DNA from 2 places in the Stenotrophomonas sp. FW305-C-20-S1 genome. Region 2 is predicted to be linked to the other one. Evidence: riboswitches for the same ligand, from Rfam matches in the RefSeq annotation. Region 2 holds a riboswitch; the other holds the start of a gene.
The links. A riboswitch is a leader RNA that binds a small molecule or an ion and turns the genes downstream of it on or off. The one in region 2 is predicted to bind thiamine pyrophosphate.
Positions count from the first base shown of each region.

Region 1 (15,229 bases), on a different contig from region 2:
CCAGCGGTTGGTCGGGAATATCAAAGTGCTGTGCCGCTGCCGGAGCAGCGCTGCTGGACTGCGCCATCACGGCGGGGGCGGCGGTTGCCAGGCCGGCGGCCAGCAACGCGATGCACAGACGGGACGGGCGCGGTGCGCGGCCCGGGCGGCGGAATTCGTACATGGGGGAACCTGTCAGAGAAGCGTGGCCGCGGGCGCGGCATCATCCGCGCATGCGCGGACCCAACGACGTACGTGGCGGCGGCGGGTACGTTCGTGGATGAGACGAGTGGCGGCGCGCTTTCCCCAAGACCGATGCGTTGCATCCGCTGCATCCGCGCCTGGCGCGGTACTACCGGTACACGATCGCCACGCCCAGCGGCAGGCGGGTGACCTGCAGGCCGGCGGTGGCCGCCAGTGCATCCAGTGCCTGCTCCGGATGATCGACGCGCAGCGCCGCGCTCACGGCTGGAATCGTGGAAAGATCGCCGCGCACGAAGGTCGGCCCTGCGCGATAGCGGCCGACCGCGTGCACGGCGTCGGCCACACTGGCCTGCTCCAGCAGCAGTTCGCCCTGGCGCCAGGCGCCGACGCCATCCGCAGCAACGTCAGCCAGGCGCTGCACGCTTCGGTGCTCGCCATAGCTGGCACGTTGCCCCACCTGCAGATAGGTCCAGCCGCCATCGACAGGACTGGCCACGCGTACCCGGCCCTGCCCGACTTCGGTCTCCACCCCGGCCGCAACGTGGGCGACGGTGAAAGCTGTGGAGATGTCTTCCACTACACCGTTGCCAGCAGCAACGCTGAATCGCCTCTGCGCATCGGGCGCCACGTCGAACCAGGCGCGGCCACGCAGCAGTTCAACGCGACGGCGCTGGTCATCGAAGTGCACGGCGATCGCGCTGTCGGCATCGAGCACGGCGCGGCTGCCATCGGGCAGGTGCACATCCTGCACCCGGTGGCCGCTGCGATGATCCGCCTGCAGGCGCAACCAGGCATCGGGCCAGGCCACCAGCACCGCCAGCGCAGCGGCCGTGGCCATGGCCCAGCGCAGCCGCCGCGGACGGCGCGCTGCCTGCCTGCGTTCGGTGGCGGCCGGGCGCGGGCCCACACTGCGCCACAGCATGCGCTCATGCTCGAACGAACGCCGATTCGCGGGCTCGGCCAGCCACTGCTCGAACGCGTCCATGCGTGCATCGCTGATATCGCCGGACGCCAGGCACACAATCCAGTCCCTGGCCTGTTCGGCCACGGCATCATCGGCGGTGCTGCGGGGTGTCGGGGGCGGGCTCATCGGCTGGCAGGGGACACGGTCAGAGGTGGGCGGACGGACTAGAGCGCATGGGGGGCCTGCGAATCAAGACGCATGACGGGTGTGCGCCCCCAAGCCGGATCGTTCATCGGCCACTGCGCGCCCAGGCAAGCCGCTGCAGCGCGGTGCGTACGTGGTTCTCCACCGTGGTCACCGACACACCGAGGCGCCGGGCGATGTCAGCCTGGGTAAGGCCCTGCAGGCGATTGAGATGAAAGATGGTGCGCGTCGGCTCGGGCAGGTGGCCGGCGGCATCAAGCACACGCTGCAGTTCATCCTGCGCCATCACCTGTTCCTCGGTGGAGATCTGCTCGTCCTCCTGCCACAGGTAGTGCTCGGCCAGCAGGCGGTTGCGGCGCGTCGATTCGCGGCCGTGGTCGGTGGCGAGGTTGATGGCCAATCGATAGAGATAGGCGCGCGGATTGTCGATGCCCTGGCTGCTGTCTACCCCACGCGCCTTGAACCAGACCGCCTGGATCACGTCTTCGGCCCCGCTGTCGCCGCCGAGGATGCGCTGCACGCGTCGCAGCAGTGCCGGTCGTTCGCGGATCAGCAGTTCGGTCAGGGTGAGGGCATTGGAGGACATGCGCGGAGCCAAGGGACGGACAGGGCGGCGCGCATGCTACTCCGTTAATGCGAATAAATCACGTTTGCATTCGCAATGCATCGACGTCAAAGACAGTCTGTCAGCCCGTCATAGACGCTCGTGGTCGTACCGGGCAAGGGCGCGTGGATCGCCTCATCCCCGGAACCCACCTGCCAGACCTGCAGGAGCTGCTCCAACCGGGTTCCAGATGCCAGCGGCAGCACGCATGCATAGCTGCCAAGATCGACATCGATCCGTCCTTCCTTCCGCACCCAGGTATCGCTGCCGGCGAAGGTCCAGATACAGCTGCCGACCACACCTGTCGCTCGCTCCACCGAACAGCGCAGGCGCATGGCCCACAGGTTGTAGTACTGCCCCTCGCAGAACGTGTCGCCACAGACATCATCGAACCCGCGCACCAGCATCCGTTCGGCGGCCAGGAACCGCTCCCGGCCGGTCGCTGGATCGGGATAGTCACGGGCGTCCACGAACGCCGGCGCGGCCTGCGCAGCGCCAACCACCATCAGACCGCAGAGCAGCCATCGTGCCGGGAAAGTGCGCATCAGGCGTCCCTCCCCTGCGCCCGCAGGCAGTCGGCAAGCCCGTCGAACAGCCCATGATCGAGCCCGGGCAGCGGTGCCATCAGCCCATCCGGCGCCTCCAGCGCGGCAAAGAAGGCTTCAACCGGCACCCCGGGCCGCATCTCCACCGGGCAGGTCCAGCGACCGTTGTCGACCTGCACCTGGCCGGTGTCACCCTGCACCACCAGTTCGCTGGCCGCCAGCACCCACACACATCGCTGCACCGTGCCCCGATGGGCCAGCACCGCACAACGGAACTCCATCACCCGGTAGTTGCTGTAATCGCCTTCGCAGAAGGTATCGGCGCACACACGGTCGAACGCCTGTGCAAGCGCTCCCTCAAGCGCGTAGGCCCTGTCCCACCCGGCCTCCCGGGTCGGGTAGTGGATCAGGTCGACATGCGTCCCGCGCGCGAGCGCGGCCAACGGAGCAAGCAACAGCAGGACGCCGCAGCGCCAACGATTCCAGTTCATGGCAGGTCTCCTCGGTTCAGGGTTCCAGCCTGCCCCGGCCACCCGGCCGGCCCCATCGGGAAACCCCGGCCTGGCCGGTCGTCGGCTACCGCGACGGCCCGTCGGCGCCCCACCCTGCACAGCGACCGGCAAAGGCATAAAATGGAGGGCTATCCGTCTACATCCCCCACCTGGAGCACACCATGGGTCTGGAACTCGTCTCGCCCGGCAAGAACCCGCCGGAAGAAATCAACGTCATCATCGAGATCCCGAAGGATTCCGAGCCGGTGAAGTACGAAGTGGACAAGGAAACCGGCGCGATCTTCGTCGACCGCATCCTCTCCACCCCGATGCGCTACCCCTGCAACTACGGCTACGTGCCGAGCACCCTGTGCGGCGACGGCGATCCGGCCGACGTGCTGGTGGTGCTGCCGCTGCCGCTGGTCCCGGGTTCGGTGGTGCGCTGCCGTCCGGTCGGCGTGCTGAAGATGAGCGATGAGGCAGGCAGCGACGAGAAGATCCTGGCCGTGCCGGTTTCGAAGATCTTCAGCGGCTATGCCCACGTCGAGGACATCGCCCAGGTGTCCAGCCACTGGCTGGAGCGCATCGGCCACTTCTTCGAGCACTACAAGGACCTGGAGAAGGGCAAGTGGGTCAAGCTGGACGGTTGGGGCGGCGCGGCCGAGGCCAAGCAGATCCTGATCGAGGCGCACCAGCGCCACCTCGACAGCAAGGCCTGAGACTGAACAGCATTGCTCCGGCGCACGGCGTCGGAGCGATGCGGGTCACGTTTCATGACGGCGGCACATCACCTTTGCCGCCGTATTAGGTAAATTGCGTCACTTCACACGTCGTCGACATCGACCGTCGAGACAGCCAGGGGAATGTGTCGTGCGTATTCTGCTTGTTGGGGATACAGCCAGCCTGCCGGCTGAGCTGACCGAATTCATTGCCGATCTTGGGGAAGACTGGCAGCCGTTGACCGCCACCGATGGCCATGCCGCGATGACCGCGGTCGCCACCCAGGGCGTGGACGCGGTGATCGTCTGCCCGCAGTTGCCTGATCTCAACGCGACCACGTTGCTGGGACAGATCCGCACCTTGCGCCCGGAGACCATCCGCATCGCGCTGGTCGATGCACAGCATGGCAACCGGCCGCCGCCGGCGCGCCTGATCGGGGTCGCCCATCGCTTCCTGCCATTGCCGCTGGCACCAGAAGTACTGCTGGAAGCATTGACCAGCCTGGAAGAGCTGCGCGAAGTGCTGGACAGCCCGCGCCTGCGCGATGCCATCGGCCGCATCGAGAAGCTGCCTTCGCCGCCGCACCTGTACCTGAGCCTGACCCAGGCACTGGAACATGACGACGACGCCGACAGCGCCGATGTCGCCAAGCTGGTGGCCGCCGACCCGGCGATCGCGGCCAAGGTGCTGCAGCTTTCCAATTCGGCGTTCTTCAGCCAGGGCCGCACCATCGCCGACCTGCGCACCGCCGTGACCCGGCTGGGCCTGGCCACGCTGCGTGACCTGGTGCTGGCCAGTGAGGTGTTCTCCGCGCCTACCTTGTCCGGGGCCGAACGCAACTCGCTGCAGCAGCGTGCCTTGATGGCCTCGCGATTGGCCGCACGCCTGCTGCCCGACTCCAGCGCCGAACTCGGTGCCACCGCCGCCCTGCTGGCCGACATCGGCCTGCTGCTGCCGGGTGTACGCAACGAGCGCAGCGAACCGGAGCCGGCCGATGATGATCGCCCCGGGCATGCCGAAGCCGGCGCCTATCTGCTGGGCCTGTGGGGCCTGCCGATGCCGATCATCGAGGCGGTGGCGTTCCATCTGCAGCCGCAGCGCGCCAATACACGCAGCTTCTGGGTGACCGGTGCGGTGCACGTGGCACTGGCGCTGGTCAACGGCGACCCGGTGGATGAAGAATATCTGCAGCGCGCCGGTGTGCTGAACAAGCTGCCGCAGTGGCGCGAGCACGCCAACAGCCTGATGGGGCTGGTGCCGAGCGAGGCCTGAGGCACAGCGGCAGGCGGGTACGAAGGGGACGAAAGGCAGGCCGTGTGGCCTGCCTTTTTTCGTTGTGCCGGACGTTCATCCACGCATGGCGTGGATCTACTGGAGACGTGGATCAACCGTCGGTGACCGGGGGTTCGGCGCGCGCGGCGTGGACAGCCGCGTTGCTCGACCGCACAAACAAGAAGGGCGGACCTTGCGGCCCGCCCCCCTCTTTCTGCTGTCACGCTTCGATGGATCAGAAGCGCTGGGTGTACTTCATGTAGTAGTAGCGACCGATGTCGAAGCCACCGTAGTAGGAGAAGCTCGAGTTCGGCTGGCTGTACATGACCGGGCCTTCGTGGTTGAACACGTTGTTGGCACCGACCGAGACCGTAGCCTGCCACGGCAGGGTGTAACGCACCTGCACATCGTGGAAGGTGTTCGAACCAACCTTGCGGGTCGGCTGGCCCAGGGTGTAGGCCGAGTTGAAGTCAGGCAGGTTGCACTCGGTGTCGTAGGAGCACGGCTCCTTCATGCTCGAGTAGTAACGCACGGCCCAGTTGACGCCCAGGTTGCCCAGGCTCCAATCGACATTCAGGTTCGAGCGGACGCGGAAGTTCGCACCCCAGTCGCCGGTTGCCCAGCTGGTGTGCTGCTCGACCGGAGTCTCGGCTTCGTTGTCGCGCTTGTACTCGAGGTAATCGACGTAGGTGGTCTTCCAGTCAACCACGATCTTGCCGAAGGAGAACTCCGGCAGGCGGTACTTGATGCCCAGGTCGTAACCTGCGGTTTCCTGGTAGCCACCGTTGATCAGGGTACGGGTAACGTCGACCACCTGGTTGACGGTGCGGCCTTCGGTACCGCGGCTGAAGCGGTCACACGCCGACGCCACGCCCAGCACGTAGCACTGGTTGAGGATCGAGGTCACCGACTCGGCGGCGATCACGTTGTTGATGCGGATCTTCCACCAGTCCAGGCTGACGTCCAGGCCCTGCACGAAGTTCGGGCTGTAGACCAGGCCAGCAGTCCAGGTCTTGGAGGTTTCCGGCTGCAGTTCCGGGTTGGAACCCGACTCGAAGGCGCTGTAGGACTGGGTGCCCGGGCCGGTCGACTGTGCGCCACCGGAGGTGATCTGGCGGAAGTTCGCCGGAACGCCACGTGCGCCGCAGGCCGCGGCAACCGACGGATTGCGCGAAGCCGAGCCGAAGCTGCTGTCGCACGGATCGGTGTAGGCGTCGAAGGTCTGCGAGGTGCCGCCGTACATGTTGGCGATATTCGGCGCGCGGAAGCCCGTCGAATAGGTCGCACGCACCAGCAGGTCGTCGATCGGCTTCCACTTCAGGCCGAACTTGCTGTTGATCGTGTCGCCGAAGGTGTTGTAGTCCGAATAGCGACCGGCCATGTCGAGCGACAGTTCCTTGGCGAACGGCATGTCGGCCAGCACCGGCACGTTCAGTTCGACGTAGAACTCGTCGAGCTTGTAGCTGCCCTTGGTCGGTGCGCCGGCCAGGTCGGTGCTCAGGCCCGACTGCAGCAGTGCATCCGGGTTGTACTCACCGCTTTCCTGGCGGTGCTCGTAACCGGCAGCGATGGCCAGGTCACCGGCCGGCAGCGTGAACAGCGAACCGGAGATGTTGGCGCTGTAGGCCTTGGTGGTGTTGGTGTAGGTGTCGTGGCTCGGCAGGAACAGGTAGGCCTGCAGTGCCGGGTCAGCCAGCGAACCGTTGCCGGTGGAGCCGTACGGTGCGAGCGGGTTCCACGGGGTGCAACCGGCGATCACCTTGCCCGGGGTGCCGCAACGGGCAACGTCGCCGTCCATGAAGGACGGGCCGACGGCGTTCTGCACGTTCGGGATGAACAGGTTGCCGGTGCCGGTCTTGACGCCCTTGTTCTGGTTGTAGACGTAGCCCACGTCCCAGTCCCAGAACTTGTCGGCGAACTCGAACGAACCTTCCAGGCCGGCCGAGAAGCGGAAGGTTTCCTGCTCGGATTCGGTCTGGCGCGGGAACTCGGAGGTGCGACGGATGAAGTTCGCGTCCTTGCCCAGCGGGTTGTAGATGCTGTCGGCCGACAGCGGGGTGCCATAGACCTCGGACTGGTACGGGTAGCCGGCAATCTGCGAGGTCGCGGTGCGCTTGGTGTACAGCACGTTCGCGGTGGCGCGGATGTTGTCGGTCAGGTCGTAGTTGCCGTTGGCAAAGACCGAGCGACGGGTCAGCTTGTTCTGCAGCCACATTTCCTGGCTGGCATTGGTGTAGTCGGCGGTGCCGAACTCACGGAAGTCGCCCATGCCGTTGCCGGCACCGGTATTGGCACGGGTGTACCAGATATCGTCGTTGGCGTCCTTCGGGGTACCCATGTCGTCGATCAGCACGCCCTGGTTCGACGCCGGCGACCAGCCATTGGCATCGTCGTCGGTCGGGAACGGGTGGAAGCGGCCGTTCGGGTAGCGGCTGAAGGAACGATCCTTGGCCTGGACCTCATCTTCCTTGCTGTATTCGGCGCCGAAGGTGATCGAACCGCGCTCACCGGTCTGGCCGTAGACGAAGTTGTAGACCTGCTTCTGGCCGTCGCCCTGGCCGTACTGGCCACCGTAGACGCTGGCTTCCAGGCCGTCGAAGTTCTTGCGGGTGATGATGTTGACCACGCCGGCGATGGCGTCGGAACCATAGATGGCCGATGCACCGTCGGTCAGCACTTCGATGCGTTCCACGACCGAGGTCGGGATCGAGGCCAGGTCGGTGTAGCCGCCGGTGCTGGTGCCCATGCGCTTGCCGTCCAGCAGCACCAGGGTGCGCTCCGGGCCGAGGTTGCGCAGGTCGACGTACTGGCCGCCGACTTCTTCGCCGGAGCTCAGGGCATCGGCGCGGCTGATCGCCGGCGAACCGGTCGCCGACAGGTTCTGGACGATGTCGGCAACGCTGGTGAAGCCCTGCTTTTCAATGTCGGCGCGCTGCAGCGCGATCACCGGCTGCGCGGTTTCCATGCTCGCCTGGCGGATGCGCGAACCGGTGACCGAAATGCGGTCCAGGTCGGTCGTGCCGCCGGCAGCTGCGTCCTGCGCCGAAGCGAAGGACGGTGCCAAGGCAAGCGCAATGCCGGCCGGCAACAAGCCGAGCCGCACTGCAGGAATACGAACGTTCATCAATCTCTCCAAGGTACGTGTTAGTAGCGTGTTAAAACGCCGTAGCACGTTACGATTGCGTTGCAGCGCTGTATTTGCGCGACACAACCGGAGACTTTGCGGAGTGTGGCGGAAGCTGTCCGTCATTCTCGCGGAAGCGCGAGGCGGACTGGCCGTAGCGGGCGCGGAAGGCACGCGCGAAGCTGCAGCAGTTGTCGAAACCGCTGGCGGCAGCGACTTCGCCGACCATCATGTCGGTATCGCGCAGCAGATCGGCCGCACGTTCGAGGCGCAACCGTGCCGAAAGCGACTGCGGGCTTTCCTCGTACAGGCTCTGGAACGTCTTGGAGAGATACCAGCTGGAGAAGTTGGTCAGCTCGGCCAGTTCGCCGATGCGCACCACACGGTGGCTGTTGCCTTCCAGATACAGGCGCGCGCGCTGCATGCGACCAAACACCTGGCGCTTGCGGCTGCGCGAGCGGCCCGGGCAACGCTGTACGTTGTCGGCCAGGCTGCGCTGCAGACCGGCCAGATGCAGCAGCAACGGACGCAGTGCCTGCGCCGGCTGCCCGCTGGCGAGGGCGTCACGCCACAGGCGCAGCGCCACCCGCGCATCAGCGCGGTTCATCTGGCCACGACCGGCGTACAGGCCGCAGTCGGCCATTTCGGTCAGCACGCGCAGCGCTTCCACGTTCAGGTTCATGCCCACGCACAAGCCGTTGCGTCCGGCCTGGACCAGCGGCCTGGACTCCTTCTCGAACGCGATCCACTCGCCCTGGCGAAGCCGGAACCGCCCTTCCTTGGCTTCCACCCACGAGGTGCCGCGCACCTGCATCCAGACGCTGAAACTGGTGCCGGCGGTCTGCAGGCTGCCGAGGCGGGCAACCCCCATGCAGGTCGGCGCGACATCGTCGATCGCCTTGTCCAGGGATACGGTTTGGCCACGGTCGGCCAGCGAGAGTTGACGCATAGGGGCACCACGGATTTGCCAAGTACAGGCCTCCGTTTTGCCAAATGAGGTGACAGCGCGTCAGGAAAGACTGCCGAGATCGCCACGAATTCGCGGCGAGATCGTCACGAAGAAATTACGAAGGCCCTTTCTCGTTCAAGATCAATAATTTGGAGAATGCCGGGAACAGTGCGGGCGGTTGTTCGGGCAGTCGCATCACACCGATGTCGGCACCATCGCTGATGGCCAGGGCCAGGTACAGGCTGTTTCCGTCGGCACTGGCGCTCAGTCCATTGCCCGCGCTCAGCCGCTGGGCGTCCAGGCAACGCTCGGCTTCTTCGCGTCCGGACTGGATACGGACCAGGGTCGTGCCACAGCTGGCACTGCTGCCGAGGTAGTCGATGCTGCCGTTGCCGGCCACCGTCCAGGTCCGGTAGCGCCAGCGGCTGGGCCGGTCCTCACTGACCTGCTGCACGCTGGCAGGAGTCAACGCTGCGTCCACCGACCACAGCCCACCGGCTGCCAGCCGGGTGAACAGCACCCGCCCGGTACTGCGGTCGAAACGCGCCTGCGATACGCCTTCCAGGCTGGCCAACCGCCGCCATGGCTGCGCGCTGCGGTCGAACAGGCTCAAGCGGGTGTGCTGGTCGGCATCACGTTCGACCACCAGCAGCTGCTCCGCGTCTGCGCCGTACAACGCCTGCAATGGCTGCTCGGCGGGAACCGGAAGGCGATGCAGTTGTTCATCGCGCGGTGCGATCTCGTAGACAACCGCTTCGCCATGCTCATCGCGGCCCACCACCAGCAGATGCCGGCTGTCGGCCGACCAGTCGGGCGCCTGCCGTGCCTCGGGCTTCAGCCCCTCGATCGGCCGCAGCGACTCCGGCCGCTGCATGTCGGCCCACCACAGGGCGAAGCTGCCGGAACGATCGGAACTGAACACCAGTTGCCGCCCATCCGGTGCCACCATCGGTTGCCCGTCGCGGCCACTGGAGGCGAACAGGCGCTCACCGGCACCGCCCTGCGCGGGCATCCTGAACACCCCGAACTGCGCGCGCCGATGCACGAACGCAAGCATGTCGCCGCGGCGGGACACTGCCGGCCATTGCGCATCGTCGAGCCCGGCGTCGCGCAGCGTGCGGCGCTCGACGTCGAGGTAGTACAGGCGTGCTTCGCTGTCCACGCGGCGACCGAACACGATATGCCGACCGTCGCCCAGCCACGCCCAACCACGCAGTTCGGCCGATTCGGTGGTCAACTGCTCGGGCGTGCCGCCGCTGGCAGGCATCCGCCACAGGTCGCCCAGCTGGGGGTTGCGGACAAACACCAGCCATCGGCCATCCGGGGAATAGCGCGGGGCGTAGTCGAAATCATCCTCGTCGACAGCGTACTCCAGCGCACGCCATTGGCCGGTGGCCAGATCGAGCACGCGGATGCCGCGATGGGCATAGCGACCGACCATGCTGCCGAAGACCAGGCCACGACCATCGGGCGTCCAGTCGAAACTGAGCAGCTCGGTGCCGTCGCAGCGCGTGGCCTGGCGCACGGCGCCGCCGGTGGCGCTGGCGATCAGCACCTGGCAGCTGGCATCGGCACCAAAGCGGGCGAAGGCGATTTCGCGGCCATCGGGCGACCAGTTCGGGAAGCGGTCGCTGGCACCTGCCGGTGGCGACAGCAGCTGGCGCGCGGGGGCATTGCCGGAGGTCTGCACCTTGATAGCGTTGCCGCCGGTGCCATCGTCGTTGGCGCCTTCGTAGGCGACCTGCGATCCATCAGGAGAAAGTGTGGGATAGGTCTCAAAACCGGCCGTCGCGGTAATCAATCGATACGGCCGCTCAGGGCTTCCGATCACCCGCGTGCCGTTCTCCACTGCCGCATCCACCGGAGAATTCACCGGCGCCGGGCGGCGCAGCAGCAGTACGCTCAACACCACCAGCGCAAGCAGCATCACCACGCCCAGCGCCAGCAGCAAGCGACGGCGCAGACGGCGCCAGCGGCGGCTTCCGCGTTCAACCACCGGCACGCCGGCGGCGGCCACGGCATCCGGCGCAGGCGGCTGTGATGCGGTCGAGTCCTCTACAACGGCGATCGCATCGGTCTCGTGGTCCGCCAGCGGTTGCACCGGCACAAGCAGGCGGTAGCCGGTCTTGGCGATGGTTTCGATGTACGCCTGGCCGTTGTCGTCGTCGACGCTGAACGCCTTGCGCAGCTGGGTCACGGCCTGGGTCAGCACATCGTTGGTCGGCAGCGTGTCCGGCCACACTTCGGCGAACAGCTCGTCACGGGTCACCACCCGCCCCGGCTGCCGCATCAACATGCGCAGCACGCCCAGCGACTTGGGCGTCAAACGGCGTGTACGGCGGGCACCGGCGACTTCGACCTCACGCGAGGACAAAGTAACGATGCACTCACCGACGCGGACGCGGTCGGATTCAGGCGACTGGATTTCGCTGTTGATCATTCGTTGCTATGGGGCTGAAACAGGCCGCAAACACTGTTCACCATCGATCCCTTCCCATCCTTGGCACAGCAAGAAGCCAGATTCCGCACAAAGCATCGGCGCATACCGCAAAAAAAACGAAGCCTCCGGATATTAGCCTATGCGAGTTACCTCGCCTATCGCGTGGTCGACATCAGGCTCTCTCTCGCCGACGCATTCACATAATACGCATCATCATTCGCGCCCTTTTGGGCGCGATATTTTTATCTGGCGTTCATTTTCAGAAGCGTTTCAGCATGGTCAGGCCAACCAGCCGCGAAACCACCAGCGCTACGTACATGACGCCGGAAAACTGCTCCAGCATTACCAGCGCGCGGGCCTGCGGATGCAGTGGCACGACGTCGCTGAGACCTACCCCCGACAATAAGCTGAAGCTCAGATAAAGCAGCTCCATCCATGTGCGCTGCGCGCCGCCACTGGCGCCCTGGAAACTGCCCGGATACCACTGCTGACATACGGCAAAGGTAAAAGCGAATGCCCATGCCAGCAGAGTGAACGTGGCACCGGCGGCGAACAGCTCGTCGCGCGTCACTTTGTGGTCCTGCAGCATGTAAGCGATCAGCGCACCGGCGGTGTAGAAATACAGCAGGCTTTCCAGCAGCTGCGCGGTGATGCCCAGTGCAGGCCGGTCGAGCAGGGCCGCCGAAAGGGAAAACACCACCGCCGGGATGGCCAGCACCAACGCCAGCCATGTCCCCAGCGGGCTGCGCTGCACCACCCACAGTGCCAGGCCGAGCACGGCCATGCCGAATACGCCTACTGCCGCGCGCCCGGCAGCGGTTTCGTCCAATGCCGGGTACAGCAGTACCGACAGCAGCTGTGCGCCGAGCAGCCAGGCAGAGGGATGACGGCGGGCGATGGCCAGCCAGCGGGTGGTGACGGCAATGGGCATGGTTCCGTGTCCCCGGGGAACGATGGGGCGAGGATAGCGGCATGTCGGTGAGTTGGGTGACTGGACGGTGCCGGGCATGACCCGGCACTGCCCATCTGCGATCAGCCCTGCTGGTACACCTCGGCGCCGGCCGCCCGGAACTGCTCGGACTTTTCCTGCATGCCCTTCTCGGCGTACTCGCGCACGTCCTGGGTGATCTTCATCGAACAGAAATGCGGGCCGCACATCGAACAGAAGTGGGCCAGCTTGTGCGCGTCCTTGGGCAGGGTCTCGTCGTGGAATTCCTTGGCCTTCTCCGGGTCCAGGCCGAGGTGGAACTGGTCTTCCCAGCGGAATTCGAAACGTGCCTTGCTCAGCGCGTTGTCACGCACCTGCGCCCCCGGATGCCCCTTGGCCAGGTCAGCAGCATGGGCGGCGATGCGATAGGCCATGATGCCGTCGCGCACGTCCTGCCGGTTGGGCAGGCCCAGATGCTCCTTCGGCGTGACGTAGCAGAGCATGGCAGTGCCGAACCAGCCGATCATCGCCGCACCGATCGCGCTGGTGATGTGGTCGTAGCCCGGTGCGATGTCGGTGGTCAGCGGACCGAGCGTGTAGAACGGTGCCTCGCCACACTCGCGCAGCTGCTTGTCCATGTTCTCCTTGATCAGCTGCATCGGCACATGGCCGGGGCCTTCGATCATGGTCTGCACGTCGTGCTTCCATGCAATCTTCGTCAACTCGCCCAGCGTCTCCAGCTCGCCGAACTGCGCCGCATCGTTGGCATCGGCGATGCAGCCAGGACGCAGGCCATCACCCAGCGAGAAGGTTACGTCGTAGGCCTTCATGATTTCGCAGATGTCTTCGAAATGCGTGTAGAGGAAGTTTTCCTTGTGGTGGGCCAGGCACCACTTGGCCATGATCGAACCGCCGCGGCTGACGATGCCGGTAACACGCCTGGCGGTGAGTGGCACATAGCGCAGCAGTACCCCGGCATGGATGGTGAAGTAGTCCACGCCCTGCTCTGCCTGTTCGATCAGGGTGTCGCGGAAAATCTCCCAGGTCAGCGCTTCGGCGCGGCCGTCGACCTTCTCCAGCGCCTGGTAGATCGGCACCGTACCGATCGCCACCGGCGAATTGCGGATGATCCATTCGCGCGTTTCATGGATGTGCTTGCCGGTGGACAGGTCCATCACCGTGTCGCCGCCCCAGCGGATCGCCCACACCAGCTTTTCCACTTCCTCGGCAATGCCCGAGGACACCGCGCTGTTGCCGATGTTGGCGTTGATCTTGGTCAGGAAGTTGCGGCCGATGATCATCGGCTCGCTTTCCGGGTGATTGATGTTGTTGGGCAGCACCGCACGGCCGCGGGCGATTTCCTCGCGCACGAATTCCGGGGTGATGATCTGCTGGATCGACGCACCGAATGCCTCGCCAGGATGCTGCTGCAGCAGTGCGGCATCGCGGATGGCTTCCAGCCGCTGGTTCTCGCGGATTGCCACGAATTCCATTTCCGGGGTGATGATGCCGCGGCGCGCATAGTGCATCTGGGTGACGTTGGCGCCGGCCCGCGCGCGACGTGGCAGGCTGCGCGCGGGAAAACGCACCGGGTCCAGCTTCGGATCATGCTCGCGCGCGCGGCCGAACGAGGAGCTGAGGCCGTCGAGCTGTTCGGTGTCGTTGCGCTCCTCCACCCAGCCACGGCGCAGTGCCGGCAGGCCCGCAGACAGATCGATGCGCACGTCCGGATCGGTGTACGGGCCGGAGGTGTCGTAGACGGTGACCGGTGCGTTCTCTTCGCCACCGAACACGGTCGGCGTGCGGGTCAGCGCGATCTCGCGCATCGGCACCTGCAGGTCCGGGCGCGAGCCAGGCACGTGGATCTTGCGCGAGCCGGGTATCGGCCGGGTCACGGATTCTGAGAGTTGCTGGGCCTGTTGCTGCAGGGCGGAGAGCTGTGCGTTCATCGGGCATCGTCCAGGAAGGTCAGGGACGAAGCGGCGGCGCACTGCACCCGCGCACGGACGGCACCAAGGCGCTCCTTGGGCAGGTTCCGGGTACGGCTGCATTGCAAAGCTTCCCTACGCCGGTATGAGCCGGATCAGGTTCCAAGGGACTATCTCAACCGTGGCCACAAGGCCGCGGTACCCCCGCTTCTTGGTGGGCATTAGAGCATAGAAACCACTCGACCTTCTGCCCGTTCATCCACGCAGGGCGCAGATCTGCCGCACCCGCGTTAACAGAACCGTGACGTCGCATTCAGTAACGTGCACGCGCGCCGCACCGTTGCACGTGGCGCTTTCCCTGCCGCCATCGCGGTGCCTGTCCGGTGCGCGCACACTGTCGCCGGCCTACTCCCTGCAAGCTTTCGCTCGCTCCCCTCATTCCCTTGATCGGAGAAGCTCCTTCATGGTGTTTCGCATTTCCATCGCACTGGTGCTTGTCCTGGTGCTGCTGGCCGGCCTCGCGCCCGGCCCCTTCAATACCGTCGTGCAGGCGGCGCTGGCTGATGTCATCCGCAGCGTCGGTTGGCTGTACCTGCTGGTGGTGTTCCTGGCGCTGGTGTTCCTGATGTACCTGGCCTTCGGCCGCTTCGGCAACCTGCGCATCGGTGGCGAAGACGCCGAACCCGAATTTTCGCGCGCCAGCTGGATGTCGATGCTGTTCGCCGCCGGCATGGGCATCGGCCTGGTGTTCTGGGGCGCGGCCGAGCCGATCTCACACTTCACCAAGCCACCGGAAGGCATTGCGCCACAGAGCATGGATGCCGCGCGTGCCGCCATGCGCTACGTGTTCTTCCACTGGGGCCTGCATCCGTGGGCGATCTATGCGCTGATCGGTCTGGCGATGGCCTGGTTCCAGTTCAACCGCAACGGCGGTGGC
Region 1 is NZ_JBYTEK010000023.1:48,833-64,061, forward strand. It holds gene AC3WTC_RS13545 (TonB-dependent receptor) at 1-163, opposite strand, end outside; gene AC3WTC_RS13550 (FecR family protein) at 332-1,273, opposite strand; gene AC3WTC_RS13555 (RNA polymerase sigma factor) at 1,377-1,877, opposite strand; gene AC3WTC_RS13560 (hypothetical protein) at 1,964-2,440, opposite strand; gene AC3WTC_RS13565 (hypothetical protein) at 2,440-2,931, opposite strand; gene ppa (inorganic diphosphatase) at 3,114-3,650, shown strand; gene AC3WTC_RS13575 (HDOD domain-containing protein) at 3,802-4,923, shown strand; gene AC3WTC_RS13580 (TonB-dependent receptor domain-containing protein) at 5,159-8,047, opposite strand; gene AC3WTC_RS13585 (helix-turn-helix transcriptional regulator) at 8,097-8,996, opposite strand; gene AC3WTC_RS13590 (winged helix-turn-helix domain-containing protein) at 9,112-11,436, opposite strand; gene AC3WTC_RS13595 (ion channel) at 11,696-12,367, opposite strand; gene thiC (phosphomethylpyrimidine synthase ThiC) at 12,469-14,313, opposite strand; TPP riboswitch at 14,407-14,508, opposite strand; gene AC3WTC_RS13605 (BCCT family transporter) at 14,756-15,229, shown strand, end outside.
Region 1: it holds a riboswitch for thiamine pyrophosphate, as region 2 does, so the genes downstream of both, thiC (phosphomethylpyrimidine synthase ThiC) here and AC3WTC_RS06530 (TonB-dependent siderophore receptor) in region 2, are expected to answer to the same signal.

Region 2 (15,229 bases):
GGGTCTTGTCGGCTTCGATGAACACCCGTCGATGGTTTTCCCCGTCACTGGGATGGTCTTCTACGACTGTCCAGTTCCCGGGCACCTGCATCTTCAGCCCGTCCTTCGTGTACGTCCTGGGCGAGGCAACGTCTGGTGGCGCAGCTGGCTCGGCGACGAGGCCCTGCGAAGCGGCCACGGCAGGAGCAAGACAGGCGACACAGATGAGGCTTTGGAGCAGGAAAGGTCTCACGCGCATTCCTAGGGCGGATAGTGGCCGCGGATGGTAGAGAGGGCACGAATGAGTCGCCATAGGAAAATTTGTAAATCTGCCTTGGTGCCGCAGCAAACCGAAGATCGGAAAGCAGAAAGGCGACGAGACCTCCCCTTCTGCGCTGACGCAACAATGCGTGTTCGCCCACATGACGTGTCGAGAGTTCCCTGAACAGGAACCTCATTCATGTACCGGTCAGTTCAATATTCAGGGCCGATTTCATCAACAAACGGATAATTCACACCTGTCGAACGCCTCTCCTCCCTCCCCTCCCGAGGGGCGTTCGACGAAACCAAAATAATGAAAGGTGTATCCCGATGATCAAGAATTCGCTGCTTGCCCTGGGTCTGTTGGCCGCGCTGCCGTTCGCCGCATCGGCTGCCGATGGCCTGTCGTACAACTACGTTGAAGGCGGCTACGTGAACACCGATGCCAAGGGCGGCGACGCTGATGGCTGGGGCGTGAAGGGCTCGGTTGCCGTGCACCCGAACTTCCACATCTTCGGTGATTACAGCAAGCAGGAAACCGACACCTTCAAGAACGATGTCGACCAGTGGCGCATCGGTGCCGGCTACAACTACGGCATCGCACCGAACACCGACCTGGTGGCTCGTGTTGCATACCAGAAGTTCGACATGAAGCACGGCCTGGACTTCAACGGCTACTCCACTGAAGTGGGCGTGCGCACCGCGTTCAACCCGTACCTGGAAGGCTATGCGCTGGCCGGTTACGAGGATTACAGCAAGAAGCACGGCATCAACCCGGACGGCGAGTTCTACGGCCGTGTCGGCGCCACCGCCAAGTTCAACCAGAACTGGGGCCTGAGTGGCGAAGTGAAGCTGGCCAAGGCCGGCGACCGCGAGTGGTTCGTGGGCCCGCGCTTCAGCTGGTAACAAACGCCTGTCGTTAGTGCGTGTAACTGGCGTGTGATCTCTCTCCCACACGCCAGCGAAGCCCGGCCTCGTGCCGGGCTTCTCTTTTTCCGGCATCGCTTTGCCACAATGGGGCATGGGCGATCCCTCCACTCCCGCTGGCACCGGCTCGGCCTACCAGGAACACCTGGCGCCTGCGCCGCTGCGTGGCCAGTTCGGCCAGCTCTGGCAAAGCCAGTTGCCTGCTGATGCCAGTGGCAGCATCACCGTGCTGCCCGATGGATGCGTGGACATTCTCTGGCGTGATGGTGCGCTGTTCGTGGTGGGACCGGACCGTACCGCCGCACACCCGCAACTGGCCCCCGGGGCACAGGTGCTGGGCGCGCGGTTCCGGCCTGGGCAGGCATCGTCTGCGCTCGGCATCGACTTGTCCGGCATCGTCGGCCAAGCCGTGCCCCTGATCGAATTCAATACCCGCTGGGCGACGCAGGCTGCGGCCTGGATCGGTGACGCCGCGCCCGACCAGCGCCTGCAGCGCCTGGCTGACAGCCTGCAGCGGAACATGCCGGCGGCCGTGCTGGACGAACACACACGCCGCGCGCATGCGCTGTTCGCGCACGCTGCCAGAGGCGATGCCAGCATCGACGCACTCGCCGCACAACTGGCCATGAGCCCGCGCACCCTGCGTCGCTTCAGCCAGACACAGTTCGGTTACGGGGCAAAGTCGCTGGAGCGGATCCTGCGTCTGCAGCGGTTCCTGCGCTGCAGCCAGACCCAACCCGCGCACAGTCTGGCGATGCTGGCCGTGGAGGCGGGCTATGCCGACCAGGCCCACCTCAGCCGCGAAGCCCGCGAGCTTGCCGGCCTGACGGCAAGCGCGCTGCGCCAGCAGTGGGGACGTTGATGGCCGTTTCGTTCAAGACCCGGGCCCGACCCTGACCGATGCTGGGCGCTCCAACCACGGAGCCGCACCATGAGCCACGCAGACACCACCAGTGCCGAACGCCGCATCGACAACATCGAATTCAACGTCGCCGACATCGCCCGCAGCAAGCAGTTCTATGGGCAGGTCTTCGGCTGGTCCTTCACCGACTACGGCCCGGCCTATACCGAGTTCGATGACGGCCGCCTCAAAGGTGGCTTTGTCGCCGACGAGGCAGTGACGCCCTCAGGAGGCGCGCTGGTCATCGTGTACTGCGTGGACCTTGCCGACGCGCAGCAGCGCATCCTCGCAGCGGGCGGCGAGATCGTGCAGGCCGTGTTTGCCTTTCCCGGCGGCCGTCGCTTCCATTTCCGCGATCTGGACGGCTACGTGCTGGCGGTGTGGAGCGACGCCAGCTGATCCGTCTGCCTCTACAATCCGCCAATGGAAACGCACATCGATGCCTATGTAAGGCAGGCCGACGGCAACTGCATCAAGGTGATGCTGTTCAATGGCCGCTCGCGGGCCTCGCTGCAGTCGCTGGGCTTCACCGCTGGCGATGAAAACACCCTCACCCTGCCGGTCCCCGACGCTGCAGCCAAGGCCGCCGTCTTCCTCCGCCTGCGTGATCTCGGCGTTGCCTTCTCGGCGGGCAGGGAGTGGTTTCCGGCCGACGTGTTCGAGCATCTCCGCGATGGCGGTGTGCTGGAGGGACCCTACCTGCGGATTGCGTGGCGCACACCGCAGCAGTTCACCGTGACCACGGCGTAGCCACAGCATGGACGTGATCGAGATCGATGGAGCGAATCTGCTGCGCGATGCTGCGGACGGCTGGCAGCTGCAGGTATCCGTGGTCTCGCAGGACCGCACGCGGCTGGCCTGCATCCTTCGTGTCGGGCAGCGCTTTCGCGTCGAGCGGTTCCTGCGCGGACACATGCGGCCGCAGTGGCACGGGGAGTGGTGGGTGCAGCAGCCGCAGCACTCGATCACCGACAGCGGGCAGCAGGCACAGGTGCTTGCCGACGAGTGGCTGGCGCCCGTCGGCTGACCACCGCGAACTGAGAACCGCTCCGTCGCCGGCAAGGTCGTTCCGCTATGATCGCCCGCACATCGCCGCAGGCGATGTGCCCGCCTCAAGCCAGCAGGAACCATCGTGAACGCCCAGCCCGCACCCATCACCGCCCTCAACCACACGCTCGACAACGAGCCGCAGCAGATCACCGCGCCGCTGACCCATTCGGCCGCGTTCCTGGTGCTGACGGTGAAGGACGATGCGGCATCGCTGGCGAAGGTGCGCGAGGTGCTGGCCAGCACCGATGACCTGATCAAGAACACCGCCATCCGCGAGATCGAGCGCACCTTCACCTGCAACGTGGCCATCGGCCACCGCGTGTGGGCGCCGCTGGTGGGCAGTACGCCGCCGCGCGAGTTGAAGCCGTTCCAGGAAGTGAAGGGTGCGACCCACACGGCAGTCTCCACGCCGGGCGACCTGCTGTACCACATCCGTGCACGCACGATGGATCTGATCGTGGCCTTCGAGCGCAACCTGATGATGGCCTTCGGCGATGCGGTGGACGCGGTGGATGACGTGGCCGGTTTCCGCTACTTCGACGGCCGCGACCTGCTCGATTTCGTCGACGGCACGGCCAACCCCGAAGGCCTGTCACTTCCGGAGGCGACCATCGTCGGCGACGAGGATCCCGACCATGCCGGTGGCAGCTACGTGGTGGTGCAGAAGTACCTGCACAACCTCGATGCCTGGCGTGCGCAGAAGACCGAGGCGCAGGAGGCGATCATCGGACGCACCAAGCACGACAACATCGAGCTGGACGACGCACCGGCCGACGCGCAGAAGTCGCACAAGACGCTGTGCACCATCGAGGATGCCGACGGCGAGCACGAGATCCTGCGCGACAACATGCCCTTCGCCAATCCGGGGCGCGGCGAGTACGGCACCTACTTCATCGGCTACACGCGTCGGCTGTGGGTGATCGAGAAGATGCTGGAGCGGATGTTCATCGGCAATCCGGCGCCGCTGCACGACCGCATTCTCGATTTCTCCACCGCGACCACCGGCGTCACCTTCTTTGCGCCCTCGCGCAAGGTGCTGGCCGACCTGGGCGACTGATCACGCCGGGTGGGGCAGCCAGGTAGATCCACGCCATGCGTGGATGGATCAACCGGTTGCCCGGAACAGCCACGCATGGCGTGGCTCTACTGCGCCGCCATCTGCCTGTCATCTACGGCGCCGACCATGACGCGTTGGGATGGACGTGGAGACGTGGGTGATGGCTTCCGCAGGAAACAAGCGCACCTCGCGCCGTGGCTGGCGCCCGTTGGCATGGTTGCTGGGCCTGTTGGCGCTGGGGAGCGCCAGCGTGTCCGCACAGGACGCGCCTGCGCATTGGATGGCCTATGCCGCCTCCGTCAGCGGCGAGTTGCAGCAGCGTCTGCAGCAGGAGCAGGATCCGCACGCGCAGCGCCTGCTGGCCTGGCTGCAGGAACACCCCGATGCGCCGGCGCCGTTGGTGGTGAGCGTGTGGATCGCCGGCGATGGCGCTATCTCGAAACTGGAATTCGACAGCCTGGGTGATGCACAGGTCGATGCCGATCTGCGTGCGGCGCTGCAGGCCACGCCGTTGCCGGCGGCGCCGCCGAAGGACATGCGCCAGCCACTGCGATTGGGGCTGACCCTTACCCAGTAGATCCACGCCATGCGTGGATGCCGGGCATCGGTAGACGCCAACCTTGGTTGGCGCTCACCTGCCGACCAAGGTCGGCATCTACCAAACGCAGCCACGCATGGCGTGACTCTACTGCGCAGGTACTGCCTGCGGCTCGCGCGCGGCGGCGCGCCACGCCCGCAGGCCGAACAATGCCAGGCCCAGGAAGAACACGTACAACGCAGCAGTCACGTGCAGCGATTTGAACAGATAGGCGCCCACGTAGACCACGTCCACCACGATCCACACCCACCAGCAGGCGGTGTGCCGGCGGGCCTGCCACCATTGCCCGACCAGGCTCAGTGCGGTCAGCATCGCGTCCAGCCACGGCAACGCTGCATCGGTGAAGGTGTGCATGCCGGCGCCAAGCGCCACGCCGCCACACAGGCCGATGGCCAGGTCGCGCAGCAGCTTGCCGCGCGCCAGCGGCACGATGCGGATGCTGCCTTCATCGGCGGCGTGCTGGCGCCAGTTGATCCAGCCGTAGACCAGGAAACCACCAAAGGCGACCTGCAGCAGCGTGTCCGAGTACAGCTTGGCTTCGGCGAACACCGCGCCGTACAGCGCGACCGACAGCAGGCCGACCGGCCACGCGGCCAGCCGTCGCTTTGCCATCAGCCACACCCCGAGGATGCTGAAGAGCGCGGCAGTCCACTCGAGCGCGACGCCGCTCACAGCGCGAACGTCACCGACAGGCGCGCCTGCCGCGGCGCACCCGGGAACAGGTAGTAGTCACCGCCGCTGCTGCCGGTGTCGCGCCAGTAGAAGCGGTTGAACAGGTTGTCCACCGACAGGTTCCAGCTGACCGCACGGTCGTGCAGGCGGTGCTGGAAGCGCAGGCCGGCGTCGAACACCGAGTAGTCCGGTGCGCGCACACCGCCGTCGGCGCGGGCCACGTTGGAGGAGGCATAGCGCCAGCCACCCGTCACATCCAGGCCTTCAACGAACGGCAGCGCGTAGGCCAGGTGCACGCTGGCGCGCACCTTGGGCACGTTCACCAGCTGATGGCCTTCATAGGCTGGGGTGCCGGTGTCGCGTGCGCGCGCCTGCAGCACGCTGGCGCTGGCGACGATCTGCAGCGCGTCGGTCAGCTGGCCGTTGGCGGTCAGTTCCAGGCCGGTATGGGTCTGCTGGCCTTCTTCGACGAAGGTGTAGCCGACGTCGCTGCCGTCGGGCTTTGCGTACTGGTAGGGCTGGGAGGTGCGGAACACGGCCGCGCCCAGGGTGAGGGCGTCCACTGGCACGTACTTCACGCCCACTTCCAGCTGCCGCGACTGCATCGACGGCAGGAAGGTATCGGCGTTGGACGTCCAGAACGGTGCTTCCTGGCCCAGCGAAATGCCGCGCACGTAGCTGGCGTAGGCGTTGAGCTGGTCGGTGGCTTTCCACACCAGCGCGGTCTGCGGCAGGAAGCGCGAGAGGCGGCTGTGGCGCTGCGGCGTGCCGCGCTTGTCGTAGGCGCGCTCGTCCAGGCGCACGAAGCGGCCGCCGGCCAGCCACTGCCAGTCATCGCCGAAGCTCATCCGGTCCAGCGCGAAGAACGCGGTCTGCCGGCTGTCCAGGCGCCGTGCCGATGCACCCGGCATCTTCGGCGAGGGCTCGAACACCGGCACCTGCACGTCGTGGATGTTGCTGGTGCCGACGTACTCGTTGACGCTCGGGCGCTTGTCGATGGTGCGGCGGAAGTAGTCGGCGCCGATGCTCAGCTGGTGGCCGACGCTGCCGGTCTCGAAACTGCCGCGCAGTTCGGCACGGGCCTGCTGGTTGCGGCGGGTGTCATCCGGGCTGCGGTAGTCGTAGATGTCGTAGTCGCCGTTGGGGGCGAAGTAGTTGCCCGGCACGCTGCCGTCTGCGCACCCTGCGGTGTAGTAGCAGCCGTAGGCGAAGGCGACGTTGTCATCGATCACCGAGCGGCTGTGGCCGAACGAGACGCGCGACTGCCACGCATCGTTGAAGTCATAGGTGTGCAGCGCGGTGATGTTGGTGCTGGCAATGTCCACCGGCCGCTGCCACGGCTGGTAGCCGAGCAGGCGTTCGCGGTCGACGCCGCGCGGCAGGTCGCGCGCGCCCAGCAGCTGGAAGCCGGACACCGAGCGCTGCGCGCTGGTCTGGTAGTTGGCATCCACTTCCAGCTTGCCGTGTTCGCCGATCAGCCAGTCGGTGGCCAGCGAATAGAAGTTGCGCCGACCGTCGGCATGCTCGACGTAGGAATCACTGGCATCCCAGGCCGCGTTCAGACGCACGCCGAAGCGCGGGGTCAGCCAGTGGCCGACATCCACGGCGGCATAGCGCGAGCCTTCCGAATCGGTGCCCAGGGTGACCGTGCGCACTTCCGCCGGGCGCTTGCCCACGTAGTTGATGATGCCGCCGGGCGCCATCACGCCAGCCGCCAGGCCGGCTTCGCCCTTGAGGATCTGTACTTCCTGGATGTTCTCCAGTGCCAGGCGCTGCTCGCCGGCGATGGACATGCCGTTGAAGCGGTAGCCGGTGGCCGCATCCAGCGCGAAGCCGCGGATGGCGATGTTCTGGTAGTAGCCCACCGGCGCATAGGCATCGCCCAGCGAGGCATCATTGCTGGCCAGCTCGGACAGCGAACGCACCTGGCGGCGGTCGAGGTAGTCGCGCTCCAGCACGTTCACCGAGGCGGGGGTGTCCTTCCACGAGCCGCCGCCGAAGGCGTTGACGCGCGAGGTGTCGGCCTTCGGTTTGCCGGCCTGCACGCGCACCGCCGCCAGTTCGGTGGGTGAGGAGGGCGCATCAGCAGCGTCGGTGCCTGCCTCGCTGGCGTACAGCGGCAGGGCGGCGCACAGGGCGAGGGCGAGCAGGGTGGGGCGCAGGCAGCGGTTCATTCGATTCGTCTTCAGACAACAAGGGAGACGAAGCGACGGCGCGCAGGTGCACCGGCCCATGACGGGGGTGTGGCTGCGGCTCAAAGCTCCCTACGCCGGTGCAAACCGGATCAGGTTCCAAGGGACTCTCTCAGCCTGGCAGATCCAGGCACCCCCGCTTCAGGTGACCATTTCACTACAAATGGTACGGATTTGCGAGCTACCGCCCTTCAGCCGGGGTCAGATCCCTTTCCAACGGAAAGGGATCTGACCCCGGCCGAGCGCATCATCGACGCATGGCGTCGATCTACTGAGTACCCCGCGTGTTTGCTGGCTCGCGGCTCACGCGGCGGCGTGCAGGGCCGCCAGCAGGGCCTGGCCGGGGGCCGTGGCGAACCACGCCGGATGCCCGAGCATGAACGGCTGCCAGGCCACATCGGCGTTCGCGGTCGATCCGGTGACGCCCTCGAAATACTCCACTTCGGACAGAGCGAAGTCGAAATGCACCATCGGCAGCAGGTCGGCCAGCAGGTGCACGCGCGTGGGCGACAGCGGCAGTTCCTGCCGATAGCCGTCCAGCAGGGCCAGGGCGATGTCGATGCGAACAGCATCGGTGCCGCGCTCCAGCTGCAGCCAGGCCACCGCGTTGCGTTCGATCGCGGTGGCCAGGTCGAACAGCGCGCTGGTGGGCGAGGCCAGGCCGAAATCGAGCACCGTGGCAATCGTGCCGTCGTCGTTCCACAGCAGGTTGGAGACGTGCCAGTCGTTGTGCGCCCACAGCCGCGGTTCGTCCTGCAGGCGCGCGGCCAGGCCGTGGTGCCACGGCAGCACATCGCGGCGCAGCTGTTCTTCCCAGGGAATGCGCGCCAGGTAGCGGGCTAACCCGGGGCGGTTGCCGAGGTCGGCCTTCAGCGCGGCGATCGGGTCATCGGCGCGGATCAGGTCGTCGCGTGCCACCAGCAGATGGGTACTGCGCTGCGGGGCGTGGTAGCTGGCGGCCGCGCGGTGCAGCGTGGCCAGCACGCGCCCTGCCTGGTGGGCCTGGGCAATGTCGGTCAGTGGTGACCATGACGGCAGCTCGCGATACAGGTCCTTGCCGGCGCCCACCGCATGCAGTTCGTAGGTCCACGGGCCGTGTTCGAGTGCGGTGCGGCCGTCGTTGCTGGCCAGCACCTGCACCACCGGCATGCCGGCAGTTGCCAGATGCGCGATGAAACGGTGTTCTTCTTCCAGGCTTCCAGCGCTGCGCACACTGTGGTGGTGGCGCTTGATGAAGACCGGACCGCCGGTGCCGTCGACGATGGCCGCGGCCGACAACGGACGCGGGCTGTGCCAGCGCAGCGTGCTGTCCGCGCCCAGCTGCGGAAAGTGGCCACGCAGCCAGGTGATCTCCTGCGCGTCGATCGCCGGCCAGTCGGCGACGACCTCGTCGTTGTTGAGGCCCTGCACGCGATGGGGGGAAGAAGTCATGCCACGGCCGCTGGTGAGTAATGGAACATCCAAGGCTGCGCATTCAACGCCATGGACGCCACAGACGCAAACGGGCGGGTCATCGACCCGCCCGTCAGGGACGCCACGTGCGGCCTGTGGCCGGCGCGCTTACCAGCCGCGATGGCGGCCGCGGTCGTGGTAGTAGCGGTTGTCATGGCGCTCGCGCTGCCAGCGACGGTCATCGCGGCGGTCGTAGCCATAGCCGCGGTTGTAGCCCCGGTCATAACGGCGGTCGTAGCGACGGTCATAGCGCCCGTCGTAGCGTCGATCATGGCGGTCGGAGGTGGTCAGGTTGCCGATGGCGCCGCCGGCAACCGCGCCGCCGACGGTGGCAGCCGGGTCGCCGTTGGAGATCAGGTGACCCGCCACGCCGCCGACGACGGCACCGACCACGGTGCGCTTGTCCTTCCTCGACATCGCGCTGGCATCACTGACCACGGCCACGCCGGCAAGAAGTGCCAGGGCCATCGCCAGACCACGGAAGCTGAGTGCGGAAGTGCTGAGCATGTTGGGTTCTCCTGTGAGGTGCATGCCACGGTGGGCAGGAAGGGCGCTGGGCGCCCCGGCTGCCGTAGGGACCACGCTGGTGCCCGGACATTGCCGGAACATTGCGCGCGATCCCCGTGCGGCTTGCGCATTCATCTAGCGTCAGGCGGCATGAAGCGAGGCTGAAAGCGCGGCGGCCGCTCAGCTGCCAGAAAGGAAAAGGGCCGCAGTACGCGGCCCTTCCCATGGCTTCCCCTGCCTGGCCTGGCTCAGTGGCCCATGGCGCGCTGGGCCTGCTTCACCTGCTCCTGCTGGGCGTCCTGCTGCTGCAGGACATTCGGTGCACCGTGCACCGCACCACTGCTGAGTGCCATGCTCTGCTCGCTGGCCGCACGGGTGTCCACCGCCGCGCGGCAGGCAGCCGGGTCACCGGAGGTGCCCTGTACGGCAAACATGCGCTCGCCGTTGGTGCTGGGCACCACCGAATCGATGCGCTGCATGCCGCTGGCCTGCGCTTCCTTGGTCAGTGCAGCGGCGGCGGCCTCCAGTGCATGGCGGTCCTTGAAGGTGCCTGCCGGCAGGCCTTCCATGCCCTTCACGGCCTGGTTGTACATCGGGTTCTGCGGATGGCGCTCGTCATTGAGCAGCGGGCGCTCGCGCGCGTCCTTGATCGCATCCAGCGTCTTCGGGCCGATGATGCCGTCCACTGCCAGACCGTTGTCCTTCTGCAGCTGGCGCACGGCAGCCTCGGTGTTGCGACCGAACTTCCCATCCTCGACCAGCGGCTTGCCGTCGGCACCCACATACCCCAGGTGGCCCAGCTGTTCCTGCGCCCTGCGCACATCCTCGCCGTGCGCACCCTGCTTATGCACTTCGTTGCTGGTCTGCGGCTTTTCCTGCGGGGACGGCTTCGGCTCGGCGGCGCCCTTGGCCTGCGCCTGCTCGTGCGCCTGGCTGCGGTTTTCCAGCAGATCGCGTGCCTGGTGCAGCGGATCGGAGGCGAACAGCTTCCAGTTGGGGTGGTCCTTTACCTGCTTGAGGTAATCCTCCACCGGCATGGTATGCACGCCCAGCTTGCCGGTGGACTGGCTGATCAGCAGCTTGTCGGTGTTCGGGTCTCGCACCACCATCACGATGTGGTCGATGCCGTTCCAGTGCTCGTGCTTGGTCTTGGCCGTATCCAGGCCGATCACCATGCCTTCCTTCAGCGCACCCGGCTTGAGGATGTCGTCGCGCTTGAGCAGCACGCCGGAGTCCTTGTAGGCGTCATGCACGATACCGCCGGAGCCGGCGAAGCCCAGCTTGATCTTGTCGGCGTCGGCGAACACCGCATGGCCGGCCTTCTGGTTGATCTCATCCTGGGTCTTGTTGAGCATCGTGCCGACCCAGCCGGAGCAGTCGATGTAGCCTTGCTCGACGTTCTTGCCGGTGACACCCTTGCCACGGTAGTACTGGCTAGATTCGATGTTGATCGCGTACTTGACGTTGTCGTACTTCACGCCGGCGTTGTAGGCCGCATCCAGCGAAATGCCGGGTGCATCGGGCTTGGCGGCAGCAGCCGTGGCGGTAGCGGCGATGGCTGCGGCACCGGCGGCGACGGCGGCCTGCGCGGCGGGGGTCACGGTCTGCGTCGGTGCGGCCTGCACCGGCGCCGGACGCGCCTGGGCCTCGGTGATCGGCGCGATGTTTTTTTCCGGGATGCTGATCGCGTCGTACTTGCGGTCGTAGTACTGGGCGAAGGTGCTGGCCAGGTCACGATCATTCATCGTGCGCATCTCCGCGCGCGTATGCCCGGTCAGCGCTTCTACGTCACCGCCGATCTGGCCCATGATGCGCGGGCGCATGTCGATCGGATCGCCGTGGCCGTCGCGCACCACGCCGAACGTGCCGGTGGCGATCGCGGTCTGGATCGAACCGTAGCCGGCCGCACCCTGCTGGTGTGCCAGATACAGGTCAAGGCCGCTCGGCTTGTCATCACCGGACAGGTAGGGATGGCCGGTGCGGTCATGGCGCTTTTCCATGTCCGCAAGGTTGCGCTTGAACATCTCCGCTGCCGCTTCGGTGTTGCGGGTCGGGTCGTACTCGTGGCCGGTCAGGCCGTACTGCCTGGCCGACGACGGCAGGAACTGGAACAGGCCCTTGGCATCGGTCTTGTCGTTGTGCGCGCGCTCGTTGAAGCGGCCACCGGTCTCGATGTGGGCAAAGCGCAGGAAGTCCTCGCTGGCGATGCCCTTGCGCTGTGCAACCTGCTCGATGATGTCGAGAACTTCCTTTTTGCTGTAGTCACGTTGTGCCATGACACTTCCTCTGGGGTTGATGGAGCGGCCTTTGCCGCGATACGCCAACCGGACTCATCCGTGAGTCTTCAACATGTCGGTCAACAGGTGCTGCGGGGTGGTGCGTCTTACTTTTCGACGTAGGCCTTGCGGGCGGCGTCGTAGTGGTACTGGCGCGCGTCGGCCGCACCCAGCGCACGGGTCTGGCCCGGGCCGGAAATGGTGGTGCCGGTGGCGGTGACCGTGATGGTGGGCAGGTCGCTGCCGGCGACGGCGCTGAAGGCCAGTGCGCCCCGGTTGCTGACGCACGGCATCACCTGGCCCTCGTCGCAGGCGGCTGAATTGTCTTCGCCGGTGATCACCGTGCCCGCGCTGGCCCAGACCTGGCCGTCTTCGGACTTCTCGTAGTCCGGGTTGAATACCAGCACGGTGTAGCTTTCGATGCTGGTACCGGTAGCGAAGGTGCTGGTCGGCACTGCCAGCACCAGCTTGCCGGCCGGGGTGCGGTATTCCAGCGGCTTGCGCTTGCTGTCGATGTCCGGCGCGGTGCCATAGGCGCCGACGGTACCGATCCACGGTTCGGCGCCCTTGAACACCCAGGGACGATCCGGCTTGTCGCCGGTCAGGGTGAAGGTGGCTTCGGTCAGGGTGACCTGGCTGTCCGGACCGGCTTCGTCTTCGCCGAGCTTGCCGTACTTCTGCGGTGTGTTCCAGGCAAAGCCGGTGTAATAGCGGGTGCCGGCCAGTTCGAAGGCATGGCCGAACCAGAAGGTGGCGACACTGCCATTGGCTACTTCATACGAAACGGCGCCATCGCCGTCGACGTCGTAGATGAAATACAGCACGCTGCCGGCATCGGGGGGCGTGGCGGTGGCCGTGGTGGCGGGTGTGGCAGAGCTCTGCATCGGGGCAACATCCTGTCGTGGCGCGGTGGCGCCCTGTGGTGACGCGGTCGAAGGCGAGGGGGTGCAGGCGCTGGCAAGCAGCGCCACGAGCAGGCCGGCGAACGTCGCACACAGGCGTGGGCGGACACGGGCCAAGCGGGATTCCGGAAGGATCTTCATGCACCTCTCCATGGTTTGCGGGCGTCGGGCAGGAAGGCCAACGCAGAACACGCCCCGCCCTCGATGAGGGGGAACGTCGTGATGAGCCGGTCGATTCCTTCGACCTCGCATAGGAAAACCCATCGACGCGGATGATGGCACAGATGCGACGGCGATCACAGGGGGGCAGGGAGGAGCCTCCCGCCAGAGAACTGCGAACGGTGTCTCAGATCCTGCCGTCGCGCAGGTAGTCGAACAGCTCCGCGTCGCCCTTCAGCCCGAGCTTGAGCATGGCGTCACCCTTCTGGCGGCTGATGGTGCTGACGCTCTTGTGCAGCTGCAGCGAGATTTCCTTGACCGTCATGCCGGTGCCGAGCAGCCGCAGCACCTCCACTTCGCGCGGCGACAACGGCTTGCCGTCACCCTCGCGCATGCGCCAGCTGCCGGCTTCCTCCACCCGCTCGCGCAGGCTGCGGCTGATGTAGGACTGGCCGCGATAGACCGCCTGGATCGCCTGCGGCAGTTCATCCATCGACGAACTCTTGTCGACCAGGCCGAGCACGCCGCTGTCGAGCACCATGCGCAGGATCGCCAGGTTGTTGGAGACGCTGAGCATGAGCACCGGCAGGTCGGGATGGCGGCGGCGGATCATGCCGATCATGGCGAAGCCATCGGCCTGCGGGCTGCCAGGCATCGAGTAGTCGGTGACCAGCAGGTCGCAGGGCTGGGTTGTCAGCAGGGTCATCAGCGCCTGGGCGTTGTCGGCCTCGCCAACGACGCGGCCAACGCCGCTGGATTCGATGACGGCGCGGGTACCGATGCGGACCACGGGGTGATCGTCTGCGATGATGATGCGCAAGGTCATGCTCTAGTATGGCCACCGGCACGCCGGACCGCGACCGTCGCGGTCCCTGGCAGGACTTCCAGGAGATCGTTGCAGATGCGCAGCTGGGCGGCTCGTGGACTGATCCTGTTGACGACCCTGCTGGCGCTGCCGGCGCTGGCCCAGCCTGCGTCCACGCCGGGGCCGTTGCCGCTCAGCCCCCTGCAGCGCGAGTACCTGGCCGCACATCCTGTTGTCGTTGTTGGACAGTATGACAGTGGCTGGCCTCCTTTTGAGTCGATCCAGGACGGGAAGCAGGTGGGCCTTGGCCCGGACTACCTGACGCTTTCGGCCCGGCAGCTTGGCCTGAAGGTGGAGACGCGCCGTTTTGCGGACTGGCCCTCCGTGCTGGATGCGGCATGTCGCGGCGAAATCGACGTGGTGATGAACATCGCGCTCAGCGCCGAGCGTACCCGTTGCATGGTCTATACCGCCGCCTATGCCGAAGCACCGCTGGCCATGGTCGGACGTCCTCAGGACCTGCGTGCTTCGGAGGCACCTGATCTGGATGGCCTGCGCGTTGTGGTCGAGCAGGACTTCATGACCGGACCGCAGGTGCGTGCGCGGTTCCCAAGAGCACGACAACTTGTCGCAGACAACACGCTGACGGCCTTGCGTATGGTCAGAGACGACAAAGCCGACATTTTCATCGGCAATGCCTACGTGGCGACGGAACTGATCGCCGCCAACGGGTTGAAGGGTGTGGCGTTGCTGCGGCCCAGCGATCTGCCCCCGGAGCAGTTGCATTTCGGTGTGCCCAACAGCAAACAGCCGTTGTCCGAAGCACTGGACCTAGCGCTTGCCGCCGTCAGCGAAGCGCAGCGTGACGCCCTCGCGCAGCGCTGGCTGCCACCGCCGCAGTGGTCGGCGTCGGCGCAGCTGGCATTGAGCCAGGCCGAGAAACGCGTGCTGCAGCAACCCTTGAAGATCGGCTTTGCGCCCAACGCCGCGCCGCTGTCGTTTGCCGACAGGAATGGCAAGCCCAGTGGCCTGACCAACGAATACCTGCAGCGCCTGCTGCAGGCCGGCGCCAACCTGCAGGTTGAAAACAGCCATGACTGGTATGAGGTGCGCGAGAAGGCGCGTCGCGGAGAACTGCAGGCGGTGATCGGCATTCCTGCCGATTCGAACTATCTCGGGCCGGAATGGGTGTTCAGCCAGCCCTTCATCACCGTTCCCAATGTGATTGTCACCCGCACTGACAGTCCGTCGATGCTGGGTTTGTCGGACCTGGACGGCAAGCGCGTGCTGTTGTCCGATCCCGAGCGCATCCGTGGCTACGTGCAGCATCAGGCACCGTCGGTGAAGATCGTCGCCGCGCGCAGCGCCGAGCAGGCCCTGCAACGCCTGGCAGATGGCGAGGCCGATGCCTACGTGGGCAACCTGGCGCTGGTCGACCAGCTGCTGCGCAACCGCTTCCCGGGGCGCCTGCAACTGGCCGCGCCAGCCGGG
Region 2 is NZ_JBYTEK010000008.1:99,714-114,942, forward strand. It holds gene AC3WTC_RS06485 (hypothetical protein) at 1-232, opposite strand, end outside; gene AC3WTC_RS06490 (OmpO family porin) at 574-1,146, shown strand; gene AC3WTC_RS06495 (helix-turn-helix domain-containing protein) at 1,262-2,029, shown strand; gene AC3WTC_RS06500 (VOC family protein) at 2,099-2,467, shown strand; gene AC3WTC_RS06505 (hypothetical protein) at 2,492-2,818, shown strand; gene AC3WTC_RS06510 (hypothetical protein) at 2,826-3,095, shown strand; gene AC3WTC_RS06515 (Dyp-type peroxidase) at 3,201-4,175, shown strand; gene AC3WTC_RS06520 (TonB C-terminal domain-containing protein) at 4,336-4,752, shown strand; gene pnuC (nicotinamide riboside transporter PnuC) at 4,861-5,445, opposite strand; gene AC3WTC_RS06530 (TonB-dependent siderophore receptor) at 5,442-7,619, opposite strand; TPP riboswitch at 7,690-7,785, opposite strand; gene AC3WTC_RS06535 (phosphotransferase enzyme family protein) at 7,941-9,068, opposite strand; gene AC3WTC_RS06540 (glycine zipper 2TM domain-containing protein) at 9,198-9,596, opposite strand; gene AC3WTC_RS06545 (peptidoglycan-binding protein) at 9,845-11,872, opposite strand; gene AC3WTC_RS06550 (hypothetical protein) at 11,980-12,915, opposite strand; gene AC3WTC_RS06555 (response regulator) at 13,121-13,759, opposite strand; gene AC3WTC_RS06560 (ATP-binding protein) at 13,835-15,229, shown strand, end outside.